DNA from 3 places in the Paenirhodobacter huangdaonensis genome. Region 1 is predicted to be linked to each of the others. Evidence: riboswitches for the same ligand, from Rfam matches in the RefSeq annotation. Region 1 holds a riboswitch; each other region holds the start of a gene.
What was found. A riboswitch is a leader RNA that binds a small molecule or an ion and turns the genes downstream of it on or off. The one in region 1 is predicted to bind cobalamin.
Positions count from the first base shown of each region.

Region 2: another riboswitch for cobalamin. It lies ahead of EOW66_RS02705 (TonB-dependent receptor plug domain-containing protein); the one in region 1 lies ahead of nrdH (glutaredoxin-like protein NrdH).
Region 3: another riboswitch for cobalamin. It lies ahead of EOW66_RS07100 (energy-coupling factor ABC transporter permease); the one in region 1 lies ahead of nrdH (glutaredoxin-like protein NrdH).

Region 1 covers NZ_SAVA01000009.1:79,310-86,289, reverse strand. Annotated here, with positions in the region: gene EOW66_RS15115 (SOS response-associated peptidase) at 1-614, opposite strand, end outside; gene EOW66_RS15110 (MBL fold metallo-hydrolase) at 1,133-1,975, opposite strand; gene EOW66_RS15105 (hypothetical protein) at 1,996-2,322, opposite strand; gene EOW66_RS15100 (sugar ABC transporter) at 2,329-2,874, opposite strand; gene EOW66_RS15095 (LysR substrate-binding domain-containing protein) at 3,042-3,944, shown strand; cobalamin riboswitch at 4,257-4,445, shown strand; gene nrdH (glutaredoxin-like protein NrdH) at 4,545-4,766, shown strand; gene nrdI (class Ib ribonucleoside-diphosphate reductase assembly flavoprotein NrdI) at 4,784-5,200, shown strand; gene nrdE (class 1b ribonucleoside-diphosphate reductase subunit alpha) at 5,269-6,980, shown strand, end outside.
Region 2 covers NZ_SAVA01000001.1:560,762-567,741, forward strand. Annotated here, with positions in the region: gene EOW66_RS02695 (3-hydroxyacyl-CoA dehydrogenase/enoyl-CoA hydratase family protein) at 1-1,053, shown strand, start outside; gene EOW66_RS02700 (acyl-CoA synthetase) at 1,105-2,745, shown strand; cobalamin riboswitch at 2,912-3,111, shown strand; gene EOW66_RS02705 (TonB-dependent receptor plug domain-containing protein) at 3,229-5,040, shown strand; gene EOW66_RS02710 (ABC transporter substrate-binding protein) at 5,084-5,872, shown strand; gene EOW66_RS02715 (FecCD family ABC transporter permease) at 5,881-6,870, shown strand; gene EOW66_RS02720 (ABC transporter ATP-binding protein) at 6,867-6,980, shown strand, end outside.
Region 3 covers NZ_SAVA01000003.1:314,350-321,329, forward strand. Annotated here, with positions in the region: gene EOW66_RS07090 (LysR substrate-binding domain-containing protein) at 80-940, shown strand; gene cobF (precorrin-6A synthase (deacetylating)) at 937-1,689, opposite strand; gene EOW66_RS07100 (energy-coupling factor ABC transporter permease) at 1,735-2,400, opposite strand; cobalamin riboswitch at 2,431-2,646, opposite strand; gene cobA (uroporphyrinogen-III C-methyltransferase) at 2,666-3,415, opposite strand; gene EOW66_RS07110 (cobyrinate a,c-diamide synthase) at 3,412-4,734, opposite strand; gene cobM (precorrin-4 C(11)-methyltransferase) at 4,755-5,537, opposite strand; gene EOW66_RS07120 (cobalamin biosynthesis protein) at 5,534-5,881, opposite strand; gene cbiE (precorrin-6y C5,15-methyltransferase (decarboxylating) subunit CbiE) at 5,878-6,980, opposite strand, start outside.

The DNA of each region.
Region 1 (6,980 bases):
GCCTCAATCAGCTCGGGCCCGTCATCGTGCATCGAAAAAGATCGGACGGGGTGATGCACGAGCCTGGCCCCGTCGCCAAGGCCCGCGCCATCGGAATTGCCAAGCCAAGCTTCGCGCTCGTCTGCGTTCAGGATCACCGGCATCCGGTCGTGCAGTCCTGCCATCGCATCAGTCGCGGCGCGGGTCATGATCGTGCAGGTCAACAGGTCGTGCCAGCGGCTTGCCAGCCCGGCAAGGAACAGGTCCTCCTCATTTCCGGCCGAGCGAAAGAAGTGCGGCTGGCGGTGCCCCTTCGGACCGGTCCATTCGTAAAACCCACCCACGGGGACCAGGCAGCGCCCGTGGCGCCAGACCTGCCGAAAGGTCGGCTTGTGCTCCGCGTCCTCGATCCGCGCATTGAAAGTGGTCGCCTTCCAGTCTTTCGGGTCGTTGCCGGCAAACCAGGACGGGATCAGGCCCCAGCGTGCAGTGAGCGCCGTCAGCGGGTGCTTTGCAAGGATCACCACCTCGTCAGTCGGCTTGACGTTGTAGCGCCGGGGGAACGGGGCGATCTTGATCTGCGACATCTCGGCCTCGGTGTTCCGTAGGTTCGGATCGACGAAACGCCCGCACATTTCACTGCTCCCTCTGTTGGCAATCAGCCGCCGGGCAGGCGGCGCGCATCGCGGCGCAGACCCTCGGCACCAGCGCGCAGCGCGATCAGGCGATCCGCGCCGCCAGTGCCGGCCGCGATGTCGGGCAATCGGTCGACGCCAATGCCGTGCGCGCGGGGCAGCGTCGAGCGCGTGGTGGTGCCTGGGCCCTGTGTCCAGATGGCCGAGGTAACTGTTACAGGTAACAGATTGAGCTGTATATGGCGCGTTTGAAGTGGAACGAAACCGGGTATAAAACATCAACAAAACATGAACAATAGCACAAAAGCCGCCCTCCGAAGGCAGAGGCCACAGGTTCGAATCCTGTCGGGTGCACCAAATTTTCCCTTGAAGGCTCTTTTGGCGAACGGGTTTCCGCCCATAACCCGATATTCCCACCTGCAAATTTTACCGGGGTAATTTTTCCGTTGAAGGTCCCCGTGACCGCCTTCCTGCGCGCCAAGATGCCAAGACGCGGAGGTCAGGTCACTGAACCACTTTCATCTTTCATAGGAGACAGCATACGTCCCGTTTGCTGTTCGCACGATATGTCCGAAAGCGGATTCACCCAGATGCATTCCCGCGATCAGCAGGTTTTCCGAACTGGCAATGTCCAGCAGCCTCGTTCGTGTTTCGGCGGCGAGATGCGCATCCTGATCGAACGCAATCGACACGTCAGGGCGCGGAATCTGAATCTCCGGGAAATGGACGATATCTCCCCAGACCAGCAGATTCTGGCCGCCGGATTCGAGACGGTAGCCGGTGTGCCCGGCGGTGTGCCCCGGAAGCGGAACCGCCGTCATACCGGCAAACACCTCGCCGCCCTCGAAGGTGCGCAGCCTGTCGCGATAGCCGTCGAGCGCCTGACGGACCACGAGGAAGTTGCCACGGGCGCGCTCGGGTGCGCGGTTCAGATTGCCGTCATCCTGCCAGAACGCGACTTCGAGGTGGTGGGCGACAAGCTCGGCGTTCGGGAAGACGGCTTCGCCTGACGCGTCCATCAGCCCCCCGACATGATCGGGATGGGCGTGCGTCAAAAGGATCGCGTCGATCTCGGAAGGGTGGATGCCCGCATGCAGCAGATTGGCTTTTAATCGGCCGCCCCACTGCTTGAACCCGCCTGCTCCGGCGTCAATCAGCACCGTGCGACCGCCTCCACGCACCAGGTAGCAGTTGATATGGATCGAGGTGTGATCCGTTATCCCCGCATTTGCCTGCATGCGGGCGGCATCGGCCGGGTCGATATTCGCGAGGAAATCGAAACTGGCGTGGAGATGGCCATCGCTGACGGCGGTGATCGTTAAGTCACCGACGTTTCGGGTCGGTAATGTAAGCTTAGACATCGTGTTCTCCAGTCATCAGCTTAGTTTCGCGCGTGAATGTTCGACGCTTCATAGCCAAAGCAACGGATGCGCGCGGTGAGGCCGGTGTTGCGCCTTATGGCGTCGTCCAGTCCCGCCATGAACTGCGCCATGACTGGCGGCGTCCGAAATGGCTCAAGGCGGTATTGGATTTCCGCGAAAGCGGGGTGGCCCCGGCCATGCCGGACAGCGACATAGACAATATGCACGTTCGCCAATGCGGCCCGGAGAATGCCGGTGCAAAGTTCGGTGCATTGCTCCGTGAGATCTGCGAGCGCTGCGTCCGGCGGCATCCTGTCTGCGGGAATATAGATCGTGACATTCGGCATCGCGATCTACCGTGCCTTCCCCGCAGCAGCGTCACCGTCGCTCGTCAACTGCGCCGTCATCGGCACATAGACATGGGCGCCTTCCGGCAGATGCTCGATGTCAGGCATGTTGCCGCGCTCGATCTTGGCGAGCCAGCGGTGTTCCGGGAACCTCTCCATAGCGATCGCCTGCATCGCATAGGGGGTGAGGCCCAGCCGGATCAGAGGTGCGGGGCCTGTGGCGCTCAACGCCAGATATTCGCCCTCACCAATACCCGGCGCGCGGTCGACGCCGTCATAGAGGTTCCGGTGCCAGTCGGTGATGTGCTGTTGCCAGCGTGCGAAATTGCCGCCGCCCTTCTGGCGGTATTCCGCACCCGTCAGGATGTCGAGGCCGCCGATCGAATGAAGGGCGAGATAGACCGGGCAGCCACCGCTCAGCGCCTTGAACCGCTGCGAGGTGTGGAAGCCGCTCACCGAAATGAGGGCTGGCAGCTTGTCCAGGCTGTAAAAATCGTTCCATTCCGCCTCGCTGCCGGGATCGGCAAAGCTGCATTCCACCGTGTAGATCATTATTCCACCTTCGACCGGAGGATTGTCCTTCCGGTCTTGTTTATCGTTGATATTTTTTCATGATAGACTGCCAATCCATACCGATATATCGACAATGGATCATGCTTCAGTGACCTAATATCAAGGTGACGGCAGATCGATTGCCGAGTCCCCCCTCAGGAACCGCTATGCGCCGCAAGATTCCCAGCAATTCCGCACTCATGGCATTCGAAGCGGCGGCGCGTCATGGCAGCTTCGCCCGCGCAGCCGACGAACTGGCCCTGACCGAAGGGGCGATCAGTCGGCAGATCGGCCGGCTGGAAGCCTTCCTCGGCGTCACGCTGTTCGAGAGAGCCGGCAATCGCGTCCGGCTTTTGCCGAATGGAGAGCGTTATGCGGCTCAGGTCCGCGAGACACTCGACCGGCTGGAGCGTGACAGCCAATATCTGATGGGGCAGCCCGGCGATGGCGCGAGCCTTGACATCGCAATCCTGCCGACCTTCGCCACGCGTTGGCTCATCCCGCGTCTGAAGCCGTTCCAGGAGCGGCATCCGCATATCACCCTGCATCTTGCGGAACGGATGGAGCCATTCGTTCTCGCCGGCAGCGGGTTCGATGCTGCCATCCATTTTGAGCATCCTGCGTGGACGGGCATGCGGACGCACCGCTTGCTGCATGAGGTGCTGGTTCCGGTCTGCCATCCGGCGCTGATCGGGGGCCGGGACCCTGCGGCAGCCCTCGATGCGCTGCCGCGACTCCATCGCCGCCAGAATCCGGACGCCTGGCAACGCTATGCACAGCAAACCGGGATCGCGCTCACCAATCCCGCAGTTGGTGCCCGTTATGATCTTCACTCCATGCAAATCGAAGCCGCGTTGGCCGGTCTCGGCGTCGCGCTTGTGCCGCGCCTCTATGTCGAACCCGAATTGGCGGAAGGTCGCCTGGTTGCGCCCTGGCCCGATGGCATATTGATCGCCAAAACCTTCTGCCTCATCTTGCCGGAGCCGATACGATTGAGCGAAGGGCCTCTCCAGATGTTCGCGAACTGGCTGATCCAGGAAGCACGCCGCCACAGTCCAAGCTTCGATTGACACGGGGCGGCCGAATACTTCGAAGATTCGAGCCAAGCTTAAGGGAGCGCTATGGCGTAGATATGGTTCCCATCTTCACCCGGCGCGGTGCACCGTCTCAAATCTCTCTGAAATGTCTGCCCCCTGTCGCGCCTGTGGTGGGGCGCGCCGATCGACTGTCGATCCGCGGCATGGGCAGGGGTGCGGCAGGCGGTCGCCGGAGGATGCCCTTTGGGATCGTCCACGGTCGTCCATCCGCCTGTCGGCGGAGAAGCCGTGCCGGGCGCCGGGCGCGGCAGCCTTCCAGATGTTGACATGCCTGCTGATAATCTGTCTAGATCGTGTTGTCTTGGTGCCCGCGACTCGTCGCGGGTGAAAAGGGAAGCCGGTGCGAGACCGGCGCTGCCCCCGCAACTGTGAGCGGTGAGCCGACCCCGTTGATCCACTGGCGCATTGCGCCGGGAAGGAGGGGGAGGCGATCGAACCGCGAGCCAGGAGACCTGCCAGGACGCAAGAGACGAACCGGTCGGTGGGCCCGGAGGCGTTGTGCAATGCGGCGCGTCCGCATCTGCCCGCGTCCCTGATCCTGCCGCGCCCCATGGCACAGACAAGGGACCCGAGATGAGCATCACCGTCTATTCGAAACCGGCCTGCGTGCAATGCACCGCCACCACCCGTGCGCTGGCCGCCCGCGGCCTTGCCTTCGACCTCGTCGATCTGACCGAGGATGCCGAGGCGCTCGCCCGGGTCACCGAGCTCGGCTATCGGCAGGCGCCGGTGGTGATGACGGCCGACGATCACTGGGCGGGGTTCCGTCCGGACAAGATCGCGGCGCTGGTCTGAGCCCCGGGGCCGATCGGATGGGCGGGCTTGTCTATTTCTCCTCGCGCTCGGGCAATACCGCGCGTTTCATCCGCGCGCTCGGCCTGCCCGCCGACCGGATCCCGGTCGCGGCCGAGGCGCCGATGCCCGCCCCCCGCGTGCCCTTCGTTCTGGTAACGCCGACCTATGCCGACGGGGCCGGGCGCGGCGCCGTCCCGAGGCAGGTGATCCGGTTTCTGAACGACCCGGAGACCCGCGCGCAGCTGCGCGGCGTGATCGCCAGCGGCAACCGCAATTTCGGCGCGCTCTTCGCGCTTGCCGGCGATGTCGTGGCGCAGAAATGCGCGGTGCCCGTGCTCTATCGCTTCGAGCTGGCCGGCACCCCCACCGATATCGCCCGTGTCACAGAAGGACTGGACAGGTTTTGGAAGACGCAATTCTCGACCGCGATCTGAGCGACGCCGCCCCGGCGCAGGCAGTGCCCGCCGAATGGCAGGGGCTCGACTATCACGCACTGAACGCGATGCTGAACCTTTACGACGACGCGGGCCGGATCCGCTTCGAGGCCGACCGCATGGCGGCGCGGCAGTATTTCCTGAGCCACGTGAACCAGAACACCGTGTTCTTCCACTCGCTCGAGGAAAAGCTGCGCTATCTGGTCGAGGAGGGCTATTACGAGGCCGATGTCCTCGAGCAATATGATGCCGCCTTCATCCCGCGGATCTGGGACGCCGCCTTCCGGGTCAAGTTCCGCTTCCCGACCTTCCTCGGCGCGTTCAAGTATTACACCAGCTATACGCTGAAGACCCGCGACGGGAAGCGCTACCTCGAACGCTTCGAGGACCGGGTGGTGATGGTCGCGCTGACGCTCGCCCGCGGCGACGAGGCACTGGCGCTGCGGCTGATGCACGAAATGCTGGCGGGCCGGTTCCAGCCGGCGACGCCCACCTTCCTCAATGCCGGCAAGGCGCAGCGTGGCGAGCTGATCTCGTGCTTCCTGCTGCGCATCGAGGACAACATGGAAAGCATCGGCCGCGCGATCAATTCGGCGCTGCAGCTGTCGAAACGCGGCGGCGGCGTGGCCTTGATGCTGACCAACATCCGCGAGCAGGGCGCCGCGATCAAGGGGATCGAGAACCAGTCCTCGGGCGTCATCCCGGTGATGAAGCTGCTCGAGGACAGTTTCAGCTATGCCAACCAGCTCGGCGCCCGACAGGGCGCGGGGGCGGTCTATCTGAACGCCCATCACCCCGACATCCTGCGCTTTCTCGACACCAAGCGCGAGAATGCCGACGAGAAGATCCGGATCAAGACGCTGTCCCTTGGCGTCGTCATCCCCGACATCACCTTCGAACTCGCGAAGCGCAACGAGGAGATGTATCTGTTCTCGCCGCATGACGTGGAGAAGGTCTATGGCAAGCCCTTCTCGGAGATCTCGGTGACCGAGCGCTACCGCGAGATGGTCGACAATCCGAAGATCCGCAAGCGCAAGATCAACGCGCGCGCCTTCTTCCAGACGCTCGCCGAGATCCAGTTCGAAAGCGGCTACCCCTATCTCATGTTCGAGGACACGGTGAACCGGGCGAACCCAGTGGCGGGGCGGATCACCATGTCGAACCTGTGTTCCGAGATCTTGCAGGTGAACGAGGCGTCGGCGTTCAACGACGACCTGAGCTATCGCCACCTCGGCACCGATATCTCGTGCAACCTCGGCTCGCTCAACATCGCCAGGGCGATGGATGGCGGTGATCTGGGCGCCACGGTCGAGACCGCGGTGCGGGCGCTGAACGCGGTCTCCGAGATGTCGGCGATCGACTCGGTGCCCTCGATCCGGCGCGGCAACGACGAGAGCCATGCGATCGGTCTGGGGCAGATGAACCTGCACGGCTTTCTTGCCCGCGAGCGCATCCATTACGGCAGCCCCGAGGGCATCGACTTCACCAATATCTATTTCGCGACAGTGCTTTATCATTGCCTGCGCGCCTCGAATGCGCTGGCGCGCGAACGCGGACGCAGCTTCGCGGGCTTCGAGAAATCGAAATATGCCGATGGCAGTTTCTTCGGGAAATATGTGATCCGCGACTGGCTGCCCGAGACCGAGACCGTCGCCGCGCTTTTCGCGCGCTTCGGTGTTGCGGTGCCCACCCGCGCGGACTGGGGGCGCCTGCGCGATGCGGTGATGGCGGACGGGCTTTACAACCGCAACCTGCAGGCAGTGCCGCCCACCGGCTCGAT
Region 2 (6,980 bases), on a different contig from region 1:
AAGGGTCCCTTCGCCATCGCCCAGAGCCTCGATGCCGCCAGCCGCGCCGCGCTGAACCTGCCGGCGATGCCCGCGGTGGTGAAGGACGCCGCGGCGCAGGACCCGCTCGACCGGGCGAAGGCGGCGGGCGCGAAGCTTGCCGGCAATGCCTCGGCGAGCCTGTGGGATCTGGGCGATGGCGTCGGCTGCCTCGAACTCACCACCAAGATGAACGCGGTCGACGACGGCGTCTTCGACATGATCGAGGAGACGCTGGGCCGGATGGGCGGCGCGGTGAAGGCGCTGGTGGTCGGCAACCACGACCCGCGCGCCTTCTCGGCCGGCGCCAACCTCGCCCGCTTCGTCGAGATGATCGAGAGCGCGGACTGGGACGCGATCGGCGGCTTCATCGCCCGCGGCCATGCGCTTTACCCGCTGCTGCGGCAGGCGCCGGTGCCCTCGGTCGCGGCGGTGCAGGGGATCACGCTCGGCGGCGGCTGCGAGCTGACGCTGCATTGCTCGGCCCGCGTCGTGCATCTCGAGGCGAAGATCGGCCTGCCCGAACACACGCTTGGCATCCTGCCGGGCTGGGGCGGCTGCACCCGGCTGACCGCGCGGCTTGGCGCGGCGAAGGCCTTCGCGGCACTGACCCAGCCGCGCCCGGCGGGCTCGGCCCGCGAGGCGGTGACGCTTGGCTTCCTCGATCCCACGACGACGCAGGTGGTGATGCACACGGATGACCGGATCGGCGCGGCGATGCAGACTGCGCTCGCGATGATCGACGGCTACGAGGCGCTGGCGCCCGAGCGGATCACCACCGGCGGTGCCGAGGAGGCCGAGGCGATCCTCGCGCCGCGCCGCGAGATGGTGGCGGCGGGCAAGCTCTCGGCGGCCGATCTCGCCGTGCAGGCGCACATCGCCTCGGTCATCACCGGCGGCCCGCTCGGCGGCGAGCTGGCCGAGGAGGACCTGCGCGCACTCGAGGCCCGCGCCTTCGTCGAGATGATGCAGGTGCCGCTCACGCTTGCCCGCATCAAGCACATCCTCGAGACCGGCAAGCCGCTGAGGACCTGATCAGACAACCTGCGGCCGGGCGCCCTGCCCGGCCACCCCAAGGGAGGACCCATGGAGCACAACATCTACAACATCGGGGGCGAAAAGACCCCGGCGAACTATCTGCCGATCACGCCGCTGAGCCTGATGGACCGCTCGGCCAAGGTCTATCCGGACCGGCTTGCGGTGGTCTACGAGGGCGTGCGCCGCACCTGGGGGGAGACCTATGCGCGCTGCCTGAAGATGGCCTCGGCCCTGTCGAAGCGCGGCTACGGCAAGGGCGACACGATCTCGATCATGGCGACCAACATCCCCGAGATGTTCGAATCGCATTTCTCGGTGCCGATGGCCGGCGCCGTGCTGAACGCGATCAACACTCGTCTCGATGCCGAGGCCGTGGCCTTCATCCTCAGCCATGCCGAAAGCAAGGTGATCTTCGTCGATCCGGAATTCGCCGAGATCGTCGACCGCGCCGTGCACATCGCGCGTCCGCGCGACCTGCTGGTGGTCGACATCACCGACCCGGCCTTCGGCGCGGCGCGCAAGATCGGCCAGATCGGCTATGAGGAGCTGCTCGCCGAGGGCGACGCCGATTTCCGCTGGATCCGCCCCGATGACGAATGGGACGCGATCACGCTGAACTACACCTCGGGCACCACCGGCAACCCGAAGGGCGTGATCTACCACCACCGCGGCGCGCATCTGAATGCGCTCGCGAATGTCGTGTCGTGGCACATGGCGGACCGGCCGGTCTATCTGTGGACGCTGCCGATGTTCCATTGCAACGGCTGGTGCTTCCCCTGGACCATCGCCGCTTCGGCGGGCGTCGCGGTCTGCCTGCGCGCGGTGCGCGACGAGCCGATCTATCGGCTGATCAAGGAAGAGGGCGTCACCCATTTCTGCGGCGCCTCGGTGGTGCTCGCGATGCTGGTGCACGCCCCGGCCGAAATGAAGGACGGCCTGCAGAAGGGCGTCAAGGTGCTGACCGGCGGCGCCCCGCCGCCCGCGATCATCATCGAGAAGATGGAGGCGCTCGGCTTCGACGTCACCCATGGCTATGGCCTGACTGAGACCTACGGCCCCGGCGTCACCTGCGCCTGGCACGAGGAATGGGACGGGCTGTCGCTGCCCGAACGCGCGAAACTCAAGGCGCGCCAAGGCGTGCGCAACCACGCGATGGAAGAGATCATGGTGGCGAACCCCGACACCCAGGAGCCGGTGCCGGCCGATGGCGTGACGATGGGCGAGATCTTCATGCGCGGCAACAACGTGATGAAGGGCTATCTGAAGAACCCCTCCGCCACCGACGAGGCCTTTGCCGGCGGCTGGTTCGCCTCGGGCGACCTCGGCGTGATGCATCCCGATGGCTATATCGAGCTGAAGGACCGCTCGAAGGACATCATCATCTCGGGTGGCGAGAACATCTCCTCGATCGAGGTCGAGGACGTGCTCTACAAGCACCCCGAGGTGATGGAGGCAGCCGTCGTCGCCCGCCCGCACGAACGCTGGGGCGAGACGCCCTGCGCCTTCGTCAAGCTGCGCCCGGGCTCGGAGGTGAGCGACAAGGAGCTCATTGCCTTCTGCCGGCAGAACATGGCGCATTTCAAGGCGCCGAAGACGGTGGTGTTCGGCGAGCTGCCGAAGACCTCGACCGGCAAGGTGCAGAAATTCGTGCTGCGCGACCGGGCGCGGGCGATGGAGCTGCAGTCCTGAGGCCGCAGCCTGCGGCGACAGACCAAGGGGGCCCGCGCGGCCCCCTTTTTCGTGGTGCCGCCGCCGCGGCATCCGCCCGCCCGCTGCCCTGCGGTATTTCCGCATCGCCGGCTCACCCGGCGCTCGCACCGGCTCACGGGCGCTTGACAGCGCCGCCCCCGATCGCGCAAGACGAACGCGCCTCGGTTCCGGGCCCAAAGTCCGGATGAAAAGGGAATGCGGTGCGCCTTCGGGCAATGCCGCAGCTGCCCCCGCAACTGTAAGCGGCGAGCGAAGACGGTAACTGCCACTGGGGCGATCCCCCGGGAAGGCCCGTCCGAGCCCAGACCCGCAAGCCAGGAGACCTGCCGCGGCACTCACCCTTGTCCGATGCGGGGCGCATCAGGTCAGCGGCCATCCGCAGTGGTGATTGTCGCCGTCTGCGGGATCTCCCGTCAGATTTCGTGTCACAAGGGGCCCTGCCCCGTCCTGAGGGAGTTCCGCATGCAACCGCTGCGCATCTCGCTGCTTCTCACCACCGCCCTCGTCGCCGCGCAGCCCGCCGGCGCCGAGGACACCACCGCACTCGACGAGATCACCGTCTCGGCCAATCTCGAGGCCACCGGCACCGACCGCACCGGCGCCACCGTCACCGTCGTCACCGCCGACGCGCTCGCGCAGGCCGGCGACACCCGCGTTGCCGATTACCTCGCGCGCCTGCCCGGGATCTCGGTGAACAGCTCGGGCCCGATCGGCACCACCGCCTCGCTCTATCTGCGCGGCGCACCGGCGCAATACATCCCCGTGCTGGTCGACGGCATCGAGGTGGGCGACCCCGCCGCGACCCAGGGCGCCTATGACTTCGGCACGCTCTCAACCGCCGATGTCAGCCGCATCGAGGTGCTCGAGGGCTCGAACTCGGCGCTTTACGGCTCGCAGGCGGTGGCCGGGGTGATCAACATCACCACCAAGCGCGCGACGAAACTTGGCACCGAGCAGTCGGTCGCCGCCGAATACGGGCAATATGCCACCCGCAAGTTCAGCTATTCGGTCGCCACCAAGACCGAGAATGCCGAGGCCGCGCTGACCTATTCGCATATCTCGACGCATGGCTTCTCGGCCCGCGACGAGAACGACGGCAATTACGAGGCCGACGGCTATCGCGCCAACCGGCTCAGCTTCTTCGGCCAGTACACCTTCGCGAACGGGCTGACGCTGGGCGCGAATGGCTTTGCCGAGAAGAGCCGGGGCGCGTTCGACGATTACGAAGGCGACGTCGCCGGCACGCCGGGCGATGACTATTCCACCCGCGACAGCAAGGGCGCGCGTGTCTTCGCCGATTTCGTCACCGGCACCGTCGCCAACACGCTCGAGGCGACCTGGTTCGACAGCGACCGGCAATCGTGCTCGAACGGCTGGTGCGACCCGTTCGACGGCACCCGCACCAAGTTCGGCTATCAGGGCGCGACCGATCTTGGCGCCACGGCGCGGCTCGCCTTCGGCGCCGACACCACCAAGGAGAAATCCGGCAGCGCCTCGACCCGCACCAACGGCGTCTTCGGGGAGCTGAACTGGGCCGCGGCGGAAAAGCTCGACCTGACCTTCTCGCTGCGCCACGACACCCACAGCGATTTCGGCAGCTTCACCTCGGGCCGGATCGCGGCGGTCTACCGGCTGCAGGACGACCTGCTGCTGCGCGCCTCGCTTGGCAACGGCTTCCGCGCCCCCTCGCTTTACGAGCTTTTCAGCGTCTATGGCGACCCGGAGCTGAAGCGCGAGGACAGCCAGAGCGCCGACATCGGCATCGAGAAACGCTGGGGCGAGACCGCAAGCCTGCGCGCCACTGCCTTCTATCTCGACGCCAAGGACCTGATCGGCTGGGATTACGCCGCCACCGCCTGCGGTCAGGCCTGGGGCTGCTATGCCCAGGTGCCGGGGCATTCGCGCCGCTCGGGGCTGGAGCTTGCCGGCCATTACCGGGTCTCGCCGCGTCTCGATCTGGCCGCGGCCTATACCTATACCGACAATTCGGTCTCGACCGGCTGGGCCGCGGTCGCGCATCATGACCTGACCGTCACCGCGACCGGCGCGATCACCGAGGCGCTTTCGGGCGACATGTCGGTGCATTACGTCGCCGACCGGCCCGACGGGATGGAGGATTACGCGGTGGTCAATGCCTCGCTCAGCTACGACTTCGGCGCCGGGCGGAGCGGCTATCTGCGGGTCGAGAACCTGTTCGACAAGGAATACCAGACGAACAAGGGCTATGGCACCTCGGACCGCGCCTTCTACGTCGGGCTTCGTGCGTCGTTCTGAGCGGCATAAGGGCTGGCGGGCGCTTGCGCTTGCCGCCGCGCTGATGCTGGCGCCACCCGCCGCGGCCGAGATGCCGCGGCGGGTGGTGTCGATCAACCTGTGCACCGACCAGCTCGCGATGCTGCTCGCCGCGCCCGGGCAACTGGTTTCGGTGTCGAACCTCGCCCGCGACCCGCTCGCCTCGGCGATGGCCGAACGCGCCGCGGCCTATCCCGAGAACCACGGCCTTGCCGAAGAGGTGTTCTCGCTGCGCCCCGATCTGGTGCTGGCCGGCACCTTCACCAGCCCGGCGACGACGGGTCTGCTGCGCCGCCTTGGCGTGCCGGTCGAGACCTTCGCCCCCGCCTCCGACATGGCGGCGGTGCGCGCCGAGATCCTCGCCATGGGCACCGCCCTTGGCCGTGACGAGGCCGCCCGCGCGATGGTGGCACAGTTCGACGCCGACCTTGCCGCGCTGCGCGCCGATCCCGCCACCGGCCCGCGCGCCGCGCTCTACTACGCCAACAGCTATTCTCTGGGCGACAAGACGCTTTCGGGCCAGATCCTCGCCGCCGCCGGGTTCCGCAATGTCGGTGCCGAGGCGGGGCTGAGCATCGGCGGCACCCTGCCGCTCGAGGTGCTGATCCTCGCCCATCCCGATCTCATCGTCTCGGGGCAGCGCTATCCCGGCGCCTCGCGCTCGGAAGAGGTGCTCGACCACCCCGCGCTCGCCGCGCTCGGCACCGCCTCGGCGCGGGCGGCGATGGCGGATCGTGACTGGATCTGCGGAACGCCCTATGTTCTGCGCGCCGTGCGGGCGCTGCGTGCCGCCCGCGACGGCCTGACGGAGTGACCATGCGCCTGCCCTATCCCGCGCTTCTTGCCGCGCTCGGCCTTGCCGGCGCCCTGCTGTTCCTCGCCTCGCTGCTGGTCGGCCCGGCGGCGATCGGGCTGTCGGACAGCCTCGCCGCGCTGATCCATGGTCAGGGCGAGGCGGTGACGCTGGTGATGCGCGAGGTCCGGCTGCCGCGCGCGATCCTCGGCGCGGCGATCGGCGCGGCGCTCGGGCTGTCGGGCGCGCTGCTGCAGGGGCTGTTGCGCAACCCGCTGGCCGAGCCCGGGCTGATCGGCACCTCCTCCTCGGCCGCGCTCGGCGCGGTGCTGGCGATCCAGACCGGGGTCTCGGCGGCCTTCGCGCTGGCCCTGCCGCTTGCCGCACTTGCGGGCGCGCTTGCCTCGGTCGCGGTCCTGCTGCTGCTGTCGGGCCCGCGCGGCTCGACGCTGACGCTGATCCTTGCGGGCATCGGGATCTCGTCGCTGGCCACCGCCACCACCGCGCTGATCCTGAACCTCTCGCCCAACCCCTTCGCCGCGAACGAGATCATCTTCTGGATGATGGGTTCGCTTGCCGACCGCTCGATGCTGCATGTGCAGCTGGCGCTGCCCTTCCTCGGCCTTGGCGCACTGCTGGCGATCCCCGCCGCGCGCAGCCTCGATGCGCTGACGCTGGGCGAGGATGCCGCGGCCTCGATGGGGGTGAACCTGCGCCGGCTGCGGCTGCTGACCGTGCTTGCCGCGGCGCTGATGGTCGGCGCCGCGACCGCGGTTGCCGGCGCCGTGGGCTTTGTCGGCCTCGTCGTGCCGCACCTGCTGCGCCGCGCCTGCGACGCGCGGCCCAGCCGGCTGCTCGCCGCCTCGGCGCTTGGCGGGGCGGCTGTGGTGCTGGCGGCCGATGTCGCGGTGCGCCTGATCGCCCCCGATCGCGACCTGAAACTGGGCGTGCTGACCGCGATCGTCGGGGCGCCCTTCTTCCTGCACCTGATCGTGCGCACCCGGCAGGAGGGGCTGTGATGCGCCTTGTCCTCGAGCATCTGACCGCCCGCCGCGGCCCCCGCCCGGTGCTGCATGACATCTCGCTGACGCTGGCCGAGGGCGAATTCGTCGGCCTGCTCGGCCCGAAC
Region 3 (6,980 bases), on a different contig from region 1:
CCCCCTCATCGCCCGACGCATTCAACAATTCCAATTCATAATTCTGGTGGAATCGTTCGTTTTCACTTATGAATTGCGCATGACGCCCGAACAGCTCCGCATCTTCCTTGCCGTCGCCGACCGCGCCCATGTCACCCGCGCGGCCGAGGCGCTTGGCCTGACGCAATCGGCGGTCTCGGCGGCGCTTGCGACGCTCGAGCGCGCCCATGACGTGCAGCTTTTCGACCGGATCGGCCGGCGCATCGTGCTGACCGCCGAGGGCGCGGCCTTCGTGCCCGAAGCGCGGGCGGCGCTTGACCGGCTCGAGGCGGCGCGGGCGGTGCTCGACGATCTCGGCGCGCGGCCGCAGGGCATGCTGCGGATCTGGGCCAGCCAGACCGTTGCCAGCTACTGGCTGCCGGCGCTGCTGGTGCGGTTCCGCGCCACGCATCCGCAGGTGCGGCTGCGGCTCGATGTCGGCAACACCGCGCAGGTCGCGGAGGCGGTGCGCGCCGGGGCGGCTGATCTCGGCTTTGTCGAGGGGGCGGTGAGCGAGGGCGCGCTGCGCGCCCGCGCGGTGGCGCGCGACCGGCTGGTGCTGGTCGGCCCGGCAGGGCAGCCGCTGCCCGCCGGCGCGGCGCTGGCGCAGGCCCGCTGGATCCTGCGCGAGGAGGGCTCGGGCACGCGCTCGGTCGCCCTTGCCGCGCTCGGCCGGCTGGGCATCGACACGGCGGCGCTCGACGTGGTGCTGGAACTCCCCTCGAACGAGGCGGTGCTGGCCGCGGTGGCGGCGGGCGGCGGGATCTCGGCGCTGTCCGAACGGGTCCCGGCACATGCCACGGCCTCGGGCGCGGTCACGCTTGCCCCCCTGCCCGGCGCCGAGCGGCCCTTCACCGCGCTCAGCCACCCCGAGCGCCACCGCACCCGGGCGATGGCGGCGTTCCTCGAGCTTGCGGGTTAACTGCGGCGCAGCAGGTAGATGTCCATGATCCAGCCATGCGCGGCGCGCGCGGCGGCGCGGGTGGCAAGGATCTTTGGCCCCGCCTCGGCCAGCGGGCCCGCGTGCAGCACCTCTTCGGCCATGCCGACGAAGGCGCCCCACCAGATCGTCACCCCCTCGGGGGCAAGCGTGGTGAAGGCGCAGCCGCCGTCGAGCATCACCACCACCGTCTCGGCGCCCTCGGGCCAGCCCGCCTCGCGCAGCCGCCGCCCGGTGGTGAGCAGGACCGGCGCGCCGATCTCGTTGAGCGGGATCGCATGGGCGGCGCAGAGCGCCTGCACCGCGGTGATGCCGGGAATGACGCGGGTCGTCACCGGCAGCACGCGGGCCAGCCGCGCCGCGATGCGCAGCGTCGAATCGTACAGCGACGGGTCGCCCCAGACCAGCAACGCCACCCGCCCCTCGGGGCCGATCTGCGCGCGGATCTCGCGCTCCCAGGCGGCGGCGATGGCGTCATGCCAGTCGTCCACCCCCTGCCGGTAGGAGGGGTTTTCCGCCTCCCGCACCGGCAGGGCGAAGTCGACGACACGGGGCCCGGGCACGCGCAGATGGGTTTCGCACAGCGCGCGGCGCAGCCCGGCAAGGTCCGACTTCCCGGCGCCCTTGAGCGGGATCAGCACAAGGTCGGCCGCGTTCATCGCCTCGATCGCCTGCAGCGTCAGGTGCCCCGGGTTGCCGGTGCCGATGCCGATGAGGGTCAGTTCGATCATGCGTGTCATCTGCGGGCGGCAGGATACCCCGCCGCCCGCAGCTCCTCAGGCGTAAAGCCGCGGGGTGACGAGGGCCGAGCCGCGCAGCGCGTGGATGCGCTTCGCCACCGCCAGCACGCCAAGGTCGACGAGCGGCTCGACGAGGATCACCGTCATGTAGGCCACGCCGAAGGTCGCGACCTGCGAGACCGCGCCGAAGCCCTGACCATAGAAGGCCCAGAATGCGACCCAGGCGACGATGCCGCCCTGATAGGCGGTCGAGAGCGCGAGGGCCTGGGTATAGCGCAGTTCGACATAGGGCGTGCCGGGCGCGATCAGCCGCTTTGCCAGCAGCTGCAGACCGAAGAGCGGCACCAGCAGCGTGGTCACGTTCATCCCGTATTGCGGCAGGTCGAAAGGCGCGAAGAACAGCCCCTGGGTCAGCAGGCCAAGCGCCAGCCCGATCGCCGCCGGCGCCGCGCCGAGGATCAGGAACAGCGTCGAGCCGAGGATCAGGTGCACCTCGGACACGCCCACGGGCATGTGCGGCAGCACCTCGAAGAAGGTGAAGACGAGGGCGGTGGCGATCGCCGAACGGGCGATCAGCGACAGGGCGCCCTGCGCGCGGATCGCGTCGAAGGCGGTCTTCAGCGTGTAGGCGCCCGCGGTGGCAGCGGTGGCATAGCTCAGCACCAGCTTGGCGCCGGTGACGATACCGGGTTCGATATGCATGTCGGTCTCCTTGCCGTCACACCCGACGGCGGTTGAGGTTGCCTGCTGGCCGGTTTCCTGGCTCGCGGGTCGCAGCACCTCTTCGCCTTCCCGGGGAAGCCCCAGTGGCAATGTGAAGGGCGCTCGCCGCATACAGTCGCGGGGGCGGCCGGGGCTTCGGGCGCCGCAACTGGGTCCGCCCTTCCCCGTTCCCGATGAAGCCCGGCGCTTTGCGCGGGATGGGCACCATACAGGCGTTCAGGTAAACGCCAACGGCGCGCAGAGGTCAAGCGTCGCCGGTCTCTCCGGGCGGCAGGCCGAAGGGGGCGAGCGGGCCATAGAAGATCAGCGCCGGATGGTCGGTGCGGGCCCCCGCCAGCACCTCGGCCAGCTCCGCCACGGTCGCGCGCAGGAAGCTTTGCCCGGCCTGCCCCACCGCCTCGGCCAGCATCGCGGGGGTGTCGGCGGGCAGGCCCTGCGCGATCAGCCCGCGGGCAAGCTCGGGGAAGGTGCGCTTGCCCATGAAGACGACGGTGGTCACCGCCGGATCGGCAAGCGCCGCCCAGTTCAGCGTCTCGGGCAGGCCGCCGGTGACATCGGCGCCGGTGACGAATTGCAGCCGCCGCGCGGTCAGCCGCCGCGTGAGGGGAATGCCCGCATGCGCCGCCGCGGCACAGGCCGAGGGCACGCCCGGCACGATCTCGTAGGGGATGGCCGCGGCCAGAAGCGCACTGATCTCTTCCTCGAGCCGGCCGAAGAGGCCCGCGTCGCCCGACTTCAGCCGCACCACCCGCTTGCCCGCCTGCGCATGCTCGACCAGAAGCGCATTCACATGCTCCTGCTTCGCCGAGGGCCGGCCGGCGCGCTTACCCACCGCGATCCGCTCCGCCCCCGGCCCCGCATGATCCAGCACCGGGCCCGAGGCGAGGTCGTCGTAAAGCACGACATCGGCGCGCTTGAGCCGGTCGACCGCCTTGAGGGTGATCAGCTCGGGATCGCCCGGGCCGGAGGAAACGAAGGAGACGAAGCCGGTCATGCGCTGGCCTTTGCGATCAGGTGGAAGAAGGTGCCGGTGACGCGCCCGCCGCCCGGGGTGAGGCGCAGCGAGCCGGTCTCGGCCACCGCCGCGCCAGTGGCATCGGTGACCGCGGCAAGCGGCGCGTCGGGCTGGGCGAGGATCGTGGCATAATGGAACTCGTGCCCGCGCAGCCGGGTGCCGGGCGGGGCGAAGGGCGTGGGCGCCGCAAGCGTGGCGAGTCGGTATCCGAGATGCATCCGGCGTGTCGCGAAAGAGGTTTCGAGCCCGAGGAGCCCGGCCATAGGATAGCGCGCCCCGTCGGCCGCGACGAGCCCCGCGCCAAGCACCATGTAGCCGCCGCATTCGCCATGCACCGGGCGGGTTTCGGCAAAGGCGCGCAGCCCGGCGCGGAAGGTCTGGGCGGCAGCCAGCCGCGGCGCGTGCAGCTCGGGATAGCCGCCGGGCAGCCAGCAGGCATCGGCGCCCGGGTCCGGCGCCTCGTCGGCGAGCGGCGAGAACGGCACGATCGTCGCCCCGGCCGCGCGCCATTCGGCCAGAAGGTGCGGGTAGACGAAGGAAAATGCCGCGTCGCGAGCCAGCGCGATGCGCCCGCCCGGCGGGGCAAGGCGCGGCGCGGGTGTAGCGTCCATCGGCACGGCGGATGCCACCGCCTGCATCCGCTCAAGATCGCAGCAGCGCGCGATCACTGCCCCCGCCTCGGCCAGCAGCGCCTCGAGCTCGTGCGTCTCCTCGGCCTGCACAAGGCCCAGATGGCGCTCGGGCAGGCGGATGCCCGCGGCGCGCGGCAGCACGCCCAGCACCTCGATCGCCACCGCCTCGAGCCCGCGCCGGATCAGCGCCTCGTGCCGAGCCGAGGCGACGTTGTTCAGCACCACGCCGGCAAGCCGCACATCGGCGCGGTAGCGCGCAAAGCCAAGCGCCATCGCCGCAACCGATTGCGCCGCGCCCGAGGCATCGAGCACCAGCACCACGGGCCAGCCGGTCAGCGCCGCGATATCGGCCGAGGCGCCGATCCCCGCCTCGCCCGGCACCGCGACCCCGTCAAAAAGGCCCATCGAGCCCTCGGCAATCACCAGCGCCGCGTCATCAGACGCGGTGAGCGCGGCGATCTGCCCCGCGGTCATCGCCCAGCTATCGAGGTTGACCGAGGCGCGCCCGGCGGCGGCGGCGTGAAAGGCCGGGTCGATGTAATCGGGCCCGCATTTGAACGGCCGCACCGCGACGCCGCGCGCCCGCAACGCGGCAATCAGGCCGAGCGTCAGCGTGGTCTTGCCGGTGCCCGAGGCGGGCGCGGCGATCAGCAGCCCCCCCGTCATCCGCCCCCTCATCCGCCCCGTCATGCGCCGCTGTCCGGGAAGCGCGGCGCCGCACCGCGCGGGCGGAAGCGGCGATCATAATCCCCTGCGTAAAGCCGGCTCTCGTCGAAATCCTCGGCGCCGAGCGAGCGGCCGACGAGGATCAGCGCGGTGCGCTCGCCCTCCCCCACCGCCGGATCGAGCGTGCCAAGTGTGGCGCGCAGCACCCGCTCGTCGGGCCAGCTTGCCCGCCAGACCACCGCCACCGGGCAATCGGCGCCATAATGCGGCGTCAGCTCGGCGATCACGCGCGGCAGCACATGCACCGACAGGTGGATCGCCAGCACCGCCCCGGTCGCGGCGAAATTTGCCAGCGTCTCGCCCTCGGGCATCGCCGAGGCGCGCCCCGAGGTGCGGGTCAGCACCACCGATTGCGCAACGCCGGGCAGGGTCAGCTCGGCGCCGAGCGTCGCGGCGGCGGCGGCGAAAGCGGGCACGCCCGGGGTGACGTCATAGGGAATGCCGAGCGCGCGCAGCCGGCGCAGCTGCTCGCCCATCGCCGACCAGACCGACAGATCGCCCGAATGCAGCCGCGCCACGTCCTGCCCGGCGGCATGGGCGGCGGAAATCTCGTCGATGATCGCGTCAAGGCCGAGCGGCGCGGTGTTCACGATCCGCGCGCCGGGCGGGCAATGGGCGAGCAGCGCCTCGGGCACCAGACTGCCGGCATACAGGCAGACCGGCGCGGCGGCGATCAGGTCGCGCCCGCGCAGGGTAATGAGGTCGGCGGCGCCGGGGCCCGCGCCGATGAAATGGACGGTCATTCGGTCTCTCCTTCGGACAGGGCAAGGGCGACGGTCACGCCGCCCGGACAGATGCGGCGCGGCACGGCAAGGCGGGCGCCGGGGCCAGCGGCAACCAGCGCCGCCGCCTCGGCCACCGATCCGGTGCCATGCGCCGCCAGAATGCGCGGCGCGCGGGTGGGGGTGGGCACGCCCGCGACCTCGACCGCACGCACCGGCAGGCCAAGCGGCGCCACCGCCGCCCGCAACGCCGCGGCCTTCGCCGGCAGCGTCGCCAGCGCATCGAGCCGGCCCAGGGGGGCCAGCGCCGCCGTGATCTCCTCCGCCGTCGCGGCCGCGCGGAAGCCCACGCCCGCGGCCCTCATCGGGTGACACTCCACTGCACCACCGGGCGCGCCGGCTGCCAGCCGCGGCCCCGGCCAAGCGGTGCCGCCTGCGCGATCTCGACCCGCAGCAGTGACCCGCCATGGCGGGCGTGGCACGCGATCAGCAGCGCCTCGGTCTCGAGCGTGACGGCATTCGCGACGATCCGGGTGCCGGGGGAAAGCGCCTCCCACAGCGCCGCGAACAGTGCCTCGGAACCGCCGCCGCCGACGAAGACGGCCTCGGGCGCGGGCAGGCCGGCAAGCGCCGCGGGCGCGGCCCCTGCCACCGCCTGCATCCGCCCGCCAAGGCCGAACTCCGCGATATTGGCGCGGATGTTGTCGAGCCGGTCGGGCCGCGGCTCGATCGTGCAGGCGCGGCCACCGGCCAGACACCATTCGACCGAGACCGAGCCCGAACCGCCGCCGATGTCCCACAACAGCGCGCCCGGTCGGGGCGCGAGCGCGGCAAGGGTCAGCGCCCGCATCGGCGATTTGGTGATCTGCCCGTCATGGGCAAAGGCCGCCTCGGGCAGGCCCGGGCTGCGCGGCAGGCCGGCCTCCACCGGCAGCGCCGCGCCATCGAGCGCGACGGCCACCGGCGCCGCGATATCCTCAAGATCGAAGGCCTCGGCGCGGGCGCGGCGCAGCCGCTCGGCCGGGCCGCCCAGCCGTTCGAGCACGGTGATCTCCACCGCACCAAAGCCCGCATCGCCCAGCCAGCGCGCCAGCTCGGCCACCGCCGCGCCGTCGCGCAGCGTGGCGATGACCCACGCGCCGCGGCACAGCACCGGGCGCAGCCGCGCGAAGGGGGCGGCGTGCAGCGCAAGGCAGGTCGCCTCCTCCAGCCGCCATCCCATCCGCGCGGCAGCAAGGGAACAGACCCCCGCCACCGGCATCGCGCGCCACTCGCCGGGCGTCAGCGCCGCCGCCAGCACCGCCCCCGCGCCCGCCCAGAACGGATCGCCCGAGGCCAGAACCACCGTGCGCCGGCCGCGCAGGGCCAGCACCGGCGCGATGTCGAAGGGCACGGGCCAGGCCTGGCCGCGCGCCCCGGCGCCGACCAGATCGAGGTGCCGCGGCGCGCCGAAGATCACCTCGG